Linked DNA regions of Streptomyces venezuelae. The protein of the gene in region 1 interacts with the protein of each later gene in a pairwise test. Links are inferred from orthologs where the notes say so. Each region holds a gene or a part of one and is shown in the gene's direction. Other genes may lie near its edges.

What was found.
Region 2: the proteins of rplL (region 1) and dnaE interact in binary tests that used the Escherichia coli proteins (3 or more experiments, as listed by UniProt). The link is inferred for Streptomyces venezuelae from one-to-one orthologs.

Annotation. Positions count from the first base shown.
Region 1 is NZ_CP029194.1:3,558,612-3,561,805, reverse strand. Bases 311-3,194 are described here. They hold rplL (50S ribosomal protein L7/L12), read left to right. Parts: upstream 311-1,502; coding sequence 1,503-1,886; downstream 1,887-3,194. Other genes in these bases: rpoB (DNA-directed RNA polymerase subunit beta), read left to right, coding at 2,435-3,194; rplJ (50S ribosomal protein L10), read left to right, coding at 861-1,391; DEJ46_RS15890 (hypothetical protein), read left to right, coding at 311-615. In the rest of the region: more of DEJ46_RS15890, read left to right, coding at 1-310. UniProt on the Escherichia coli protein: The binding site for several of the GTPase factors involved in protein synthesis (IF-2, EF-Tu, EF-G and RF3). Is thus essential for accurate translation.
Region 2 is NZ_CP029194.1:6,452,588-6,456,939, forward strand. Bases 15-4,056 are described here. They hold dnaE (DNA polymerase III subunit alpha), read left to right. Parts: upstream 15-316; coding sequence 317-3,856; downstream 3,857-4,056. Other genes in these bases: DEJ46_RS29515 (DUF2252 domain-containing protein), read right to left, coding at 15-128; DEJ46_RS39330 (hypothetical protein), read right to left, coding at 3,953-4,056. Outside these bases: more of DEJ46_RS29515, read right to left, coding at 1-14; more of DEJ46_RS39330, read right to left, coding at 4,057-4,126. UniProt on the Escherichia coli protein: DNA polymerase III is a complex, multichain enzyme responsible for most of the replicative synthesis in bacteria. This DNA polymerase also exhibits 3' to 5' exonuclease activity. The alpha chain is the DNA polymerase catalytic subunit.

The DNA of each region.
Region 1 (3,194 bases):
GACCCCGACGCCCCCGAGCAGGTCCGCATGATCATGGCCGACAACGTCATGTACCTGGACATGGGCGCGAAGCAGGCCGCCGAGATGGACGGCAAGCGCTGGATGAAGCTGGACATGAAGGCGGCCGCCGAGGCCTCCGGCGACAAGGCGCTCCAGAAGCAGATGACCGGTGGCCTGGAGAGCATGAACCAGGACCCGGCCCAGCAGCTCGCGCTGCTCCTCGACTCCCCGAACCTGAAGCACGTCGGCGCCGCGAAGATCAACGGCATGGAGACCCAGCACTACAAGGGCACGCTCACCGTCGAGCAGATGCTCGCCGCCAACGAGTCGTCCAAGCTCCTCTCCAAGAAGGACCACGACGCCCTCATCGCCAACGTCAAGAAGATGGGCATGAAGGGGTACGACACCCAGGTCTGGGTCAACGAGGACGGCCTCCCGGCGCGCATGGACGTCGGCATGACCATGGCCGAGGGCTCGATGAAGATGCGGGCCGACTACAGCGACTACGGCACCCAGGCCACCGTCCAGGCGCCGCCGGCCAAGGACACCGTGGACCTGTTCAAGATGCTCAAGGAGCTCGGCGCCGGCCTCGGCGAAGGCGCCGCGCAGGGCTGATTTGCCCGAACCGGAACGTGTCACGTAAGCTTCCACAGAAGCCAAAGACCGCTGGTCGTTGCTGTGCCCTTACCGGGTGCGGTGGCCGAAGGATCCGCTGACAACGGACGACCCGCGCAGGTGACTGTGGAAGGTTCCCGGACTCGTCCGGTCGAGCTAAGCCCCGTGCGCCTGCGCCGGGGCGTTTTGTTTTGTTCAGCCACCTTCTGAGCGGTCCTCATCACCCGGAAGGAGGCCGAAGCACTATGCCGACGCCCAACAAGGCTGCATCGGTGGCCGAGCTCAAGGACGCGTTCCAGAGCTCCAACGCCGCCGTGCTGACCGAGTACCGGGGTCTCACCGTTGCGCAGCTCAAGACGCTGCGTCGTTCGCTCGGTGAGAACGCCCAGTACGCCGTGGTGAAGAACACGCTGACCAAGATTGCGGCCAACGAGGCCGGGATCACCGCACTGGACGAGCACTTCGCTGGTCCGACCGCGGTCGCCTTCGTCACCGGTGACCCGGTGGAGTCGGCGAAGGCCCTGCGTGACTTCGCCAAGGAGAACCCGAACCTCATCATCAAGGCCGGTGTCCTTGACGGTAAGGCTCTCTCCGCCGACGACATCAAGAAGCTTGCGGACCTCGAGTCCCGCGAGGTTCTGCTCAGCAAGCTGGCCGGCGCGTTCAAGGGCAAGCAGTCTCAGGCTGCCTCGCTCTTCCAGGCGCTGCCGTCGAAGTTCGTCCGCACTGCGGAAGCGCTTCGCGTCAAGCTCGCCGAGCAGGGCGGTGCCGAGTAATTCGGCTCGCGCATTGATCCGCGTCGCCTAGTACGCGGGTCGTAGCGGGCCGTTACGCCCGCCTCTATAGACACATCGGCACCTGCCGAATTAGTGGAAGGATCGCCCATCATGGCGAAGCTCTCTCAGGACGACCTCCTCGCCCAGTTCGAGGAGATGACCCTCATCGAGCTCTCCGAGTTCGTGAAGGCCTTCGAGGAGAAGTTCGACGTCACCGCCGCCGCGGCCGTCGCCGTTGCCGGTCCGGCCGGCCCGGGCGCCGTTGCCGAGGCCGCCGAGGAGCAGGACGAGTTCGACGTCATCCTCGATGGCGCGGGCGACAAGAAGATCCAGGTCATCAAGGTCGTGCGTGAGCTCACCTCCCTGGGCCTCAAGGAGGCCAAGGACCTCGTCGACGGCACCCCGAAGGCCGTCCTCGAGAAGGTCGCGAAGGACGTTGCCGAGAAGGCCGCCGAGTCCCTCAAGGCCGCCGGCGCCTCCGTCACGGTCAAGTAAGACCGTTTCGGCTCGCTGAGCTGACTCCTGCCCCCGTGTAACGCGGGAGCACCGAAAGGCGATCACCCTTGTGGGTGGTCGCCTTTCGGCGTTCCCCGGGAAGGGCGTGGCGGGGGACCCGAGGGCCGCCGGGAGCGGAGTATGGTGATCTTCGCCGTGCGCCCCGCACACCGGGGGGCCTTGACGAACCGCACGCAGCGCGCAATTCTCAGGACGCGTCGTCACAACGATCCGTATCCGAGGCATGGATCGACGGCTGAACGGGCAGTATCGAGGTGCGTCACACGGCGCGAGGTACCGCGGAGTTGAGAGCAACGAGGGTCGCGAATTATTCGCCCTGGACATCAGTGAGCCAAGTGGCTACACTGACCCTTTGCGCTGCCTGTTAGCTGCCCCCTGCCCGTCACCAGGGGCATACCTTCGCATCCGCTACTCGGACCGACCCCGTCTGACCTGGCCTTTTGGTCATCTCAGGAAACGTCTGCCGTGAAGCGTTGCTGGGGACCGGTACGCGCGTAGTGAGTCCGAGCCCTCGGAAGGACCCCCTCTTGGCCGCCTCGCGCAACGCCTCGACCAATACGAACAACGGCGCAAGCACCGCCCCGCTGCGCATCTCCTTTGCAAAGATCAAGGAGCCCCTCGAGGTTCCGAACCTCCTCGCGCTGCAGACCGAGAGCTTTGACTGGCTGCTCGGCAACGCCGCCTGGAAGGCTCGCGTCGAGGCTGCCCTTGAGTCGGGACAGGACGTCCCCACGAAGTCCGGTCTGGAAGAGATCTTCGAGGAGATCTCGCCGATCGAGGACTTCTCCGGGTCGATGTCGCTGACCTTCCGCGACCACCGCTTCGAGCCGCCGAAGAACTCGATCGACGAGTGCAAGGACCGTGACTTCACGTACGGCGCCCCGCTCTTCGTCACCGCCGAGTTCACCAACAACGAGACCGGCGAGATCAAGTCTCAGACGGTCTTCATGGGCGACTTCCCGCTCATGACCAACAAGGGCACCTTCGTCATCAACGGCACCGAGCGTGTCGTCGTGTCGCAGCTTGTCCGCTCGCCGGGCGTCTACTTCGACTCCTCGATCGACAAGACGTCCGACAAGGACATCTTCTCCGCCAAGATCATCCCGTCCCGGGGTGCCTGGCTGGAGATGGAGATCGACAAGCGCGACCTGGTCGGTGTCCGCATCGACCGCAAGCGCAAGCAGTCCGTCACCGTCCTCCTCAAGGCTCTCGGCTGGACCACCGAGCAGATCCTGCAGGAGTTCGGCGAGTACGAGTCCATGCGCGCCACCCTGGAGAAGGACCACA
Region 2 (4,352 bases), 2.9 Mb from region 1 along the record:
CCGGCCATCTTCCGGAACTTGACGCGGAAGGCGGCGGGGTCGGCGGCGAGGAGCTCGCCGAAGGCGGTGTCGAAGACGGCGAGGATGTGCTCACCGCGCTCCGCGACGGTGGGCTGGGGGACCGACATCGAGGTGCCTCCTGGTACCGGACGTGCTGCAAGACTGTTCATGACAATTTGGACAGGTGTTCCGTGTCTCTCAACGCGCGACCCTAGCCCCGAGTGCCCGTCGTCTGTCAGTCGCGCGACGTAGACTTCCACGCTGTCCCCCCAGACTGTCCGCAGCCTGTCACTCCGTGTTTTTGGAGGCCCCCGCCGTGACCAAGCCGCCCTTCACGCACCTCCACGTCCACACCCAGTACTCGCTGCTGGACGGTGCCGCGCGGCTCAAGGACATGTTCAACGCGTGCAACGAGATGGGCATGACCCACATCGCCATGTCCGACCACGGCAACCTGCACGGGGCGTACGACTTCTTCCACTCGGCGAAGAAGGCCGGGGTCACCCCGATCATCGGCATCGAGGCGTACGTCGCCCCCGAGTCCCGGCGCAACAAGCGCAAGATCCAGTGGGGCCAGCCGCACCAGAAGCGGGACGACGTCTCCGGTTCCGGCGGCTACACCCACAAGACGATCTGGGCGGCGAACTCCACCGGGCTGCACAACCTCTTCAAGCTCTCCTCCGACGCGTACGCCGAGGGCTGGCTGCAGAAGTGGCCCCGGATGGACAAGGAGACCATCTCCCAGTGGTCCGAAGGGCTCATCGCCTCCACCGGCTGCCCCTCCGGAGAGCTCCAGACCCGGCTGCGCCTCGGCCAGTTCGACGAGGCCCTCAAGGCCGCCTCCGAGTACCAGGACATCTTCGGCAAGGACCGGTACTTCCTGGAGCTGATGGACCACGGCATCGAGATCGAGCGCCGGGTCCGCGACGGGCTCCTGGAGATCGGCAAGAAGCTCGGCATCCCGCCGCTCGTCACCAACGACTCGCACTACACGTACGCGCACGAGTCGGCCGCGCACGACGCCCTGCTGTGCATCCAGACCGGCAAGAACCTCTCCGACCCGGACCGCTTCCGCTTCGACGGCACCGGCTACTACCTCAAGTCCACGGACGAGATGTACGCCATCGACTCGTCGGACGCCTGGCAGGAGGGCTGCCGCAACACCCTCCTGGTCGCGGAGCAGATCAACACCGACGGCATGTTCGTCGAGAAGAACCTCATGCCGAAGTTCGACATCCCGGAGGGCTACACCGACGTCACCTGGTTCCGCGAGGAGACCATGCGGGGCATGCACCGCCGGTTCCCCGGCGGCATCCCCGAGGACCGCCTGAAGCAGGTCGAGTACGAGATGGACACGATCATCTCGATGGGCTTCCCCGGCTACTTCCTCGTCGTCGCCGACTTCATCATGTGGGCGAAGAAGCAGGGCATCGCCGTGGGCCCCGGCCGGGGCTCCGCGGCCGGCTCGATCGTCGCGTACGCCATGGGCATCACCGACCTCGACCCGATCCCGCACGGACTGATCTTCGAGCGCTTCCTCAACCCCGAGCGCATCTCGATGCCCGATGTCGACATCGACTTCGACGAGCGCCGGCGCGTCGAGGTGATCCGGTACGTGACGGAGAAGTACGGCTCCGACAAGGTCGCCATGATCGGCACCTACGGAAAGATCAAGGCGAAGAACGCCATCAAGGACTCCGCGCGCGTCCTCGGCTACCCCTACGCCATGGGCGACCGGCTCACCAAGGCCATGCCCGCCGACGTCCTCGGCAAGGGCATCGACCTCAACGGCATCACCGACCCCTCGCACCCGCGCTACAGCGAGGCCGGCGAGATCCGCGCGATGTACGAGAACGAGCCCGACGTCAAGAAGGTCATCGACACGGCCCGGGGCGTCGAGGGCCTGGTCCGGCAGATGGGCGTGCATGCGGCCGGCGTGATCATGTCCAGCGAGCCCATCGTCGAGCACGCCCCGATCTGGGTGCGGCACACGGACGGCGTCACCATCACGCAGTGGGACTACCCCCAGTGCGAGTCGCTCGGCCTGATCAAGATGGACTTCCTGGGCCTCAGGAACCTCACGATCATGGACGACGCCGTCAAGATGGTGAAGGCCAACAAGGGCATCGAGCTCGACCTGCTGGCCCTCCCGCTGGACGACCCGAAGACGTACGAACTGCTCTGCCGCGGTGACACCCTCGGCGTCTTCCAGTTCGACGGCGGCCCCATGCGGTCACTGCTGCGGCTGATGAAGCCCGACAACTTCGAAGACATCTCCGCCGTGTCCGCCCTGTACAGGCCGGGCCCGATGGGCATGAACTCGCACACGAACTACGCCCTGCGCAAGAACAAGCAGCAGGAGATCACCCCGATCCACCCCGAGCTGGAGAAGCCGCTCGAAGAGGTGCTCGCGGTCACCTACGGCCTGATCGTGTACCAGGAGCAGGTGCAGAAGGCCGCGCAGATCATCGCCGGCTACTCGCTCGGCGAGGCCGACATCCTGCGCCGCGTCATGGGCAAGAAGAAGCCCGAGGAGCTGGCGAAGAACTTCGTCATCTTCCAGGAGGGCGCGAAGAAGAACGGCTACAGCGACGAGGCCATCCAGGCGCTCTGGGACGTCCTGGTCCCCTTCGCCGGCTACGCCTTCAACAAGGCGCACTCCGCCGCGTACGGCCTGGTCTCCTACTGGACCGCCTACCTCAAGGCGAACTACCCCGCCGAGTACATGGCCGGTCTGCTCACCTCGGTCAAGGACGACAAGGACAAGTCCGCCGTCTACCTCAACGAGTGCCGCCGCATGGGCATCAAGGTGCTCCCGCCGAACGTGAACGAGTCCGAGTCGAACTTCGCCGCCCAGGGCGACGACGTGATCCTCTTCGGTCTCTCCGCCGTGCGGAACGTCGGCACCAACGTCGTCGAGTCGATCATCAAGTCGCGCAAGGCGAAGGGGAAGTACAGCTCCTTCCCGGACTTCCTCGACAAGGTCGAGGCCGTCGTCTGCAACAAGCGGACCATCGAGTCGCTGATCAAGGCCGGCGCCTTCGACGAGATGGGCCACACCCGCAAGGGCATGGTCGCCCACCACGAACCGATGATCGACAACGTGGTCGCGGTCAAGCGCAAGGAGGCCGAGGGACAGTTCGACCTCTTCGGCGGCATGGGCGAGGAGGCGAACGACGAACCCGGCTTCGGTCTCGACGTCGAGTTCTCCGACGTCGAGTGGGAGAAGTCCTACCTGCTCGCCCAGGAGCGCGAGATGCTCGGCCTCTACGTCTCCGACCACCCGCTCTTCGGCATCGAGCACGTCCTCTCCGACAAGACGGACGCGGCGATCTCGCAGCTCACCGGCGGCGAGCACAGCGACGGCGCGGTCGTCACCATCGGCGGCATCATCTCGGGCCTCCAGCGCAAGATGACCAAGCAGGGCAACGCCTGGGCGATCGCCACCGTCGAGGACCTGGCCGGCTCCATCGAGTGCATGTTCTTCCCGGCCACCTACCAGCTGGTCTCCACCCAGCTCGTCGAGGACACGGTCGTCTTCGTCAAGGGCCGGCTCGACAAGCGCGAGGACGTGCCCCGGCTCGTCGCCATGGAGCTGATGGTCCCCGACCTGTCGAACGCCGGGACAAACGCGCCGGTGATCCTCACCATCCCGACGGTGAAGGTGACCCCGCCGATGGTCAGCAGGCTCGGCGAGATCCTCAAGCACCACAAGGGCAACACCGAGGTGCGGATCAAGCTCCAGGGCCCCCGGACCACGACCGTGCTCCGGCTCGACCGGCACCGGGTGACGGCCGATCCGGCCCTCTTCGGCGACCTGAAGGTGCTGCTCGGCCCGTCCTGCCTGGCCGGCTGACCTTCGTCGGCCGGCCCTCGTCAGCCGGGGTCCTCCGCACGCACGCGCAAGGGGCGCGCCCGTCGTCACGGGCGCGCCCCTTTGCCGTGGATCGCGTCAGTTGTGGCCGAAGCGCTTCTGACGGCCCTTCCGTGCCATGTCACCCGGGGTCACCTGGGTGGCGCGCTGCTCCGCCTGCGACTCCATCGCGGACTGCTGCGCCTGCTGGGTGCCACGCTCTGCTGCCGATGCCTTCTGCTGCATACGGTCCTGCTTGCGGTTCTTGGCCATGGGGATGATGCCTCCTCAAAGGGACCTAGGGGCCAGGGCCGCTGTCAGATTCACACACGCACGAAGGGGCCGCATTTTGGATCATTACGGAACGTAAGGGCCGGGCGGACGTGATATCCGCCACGCCGATGATCCAGTTCCGACCGTCAAGCCCGCGGCGGTCGGGCAGACTCGAAGAGAACGAAGACACGGAGCACCTTCCGACCCCCGAGTCCGACCCCGAGGT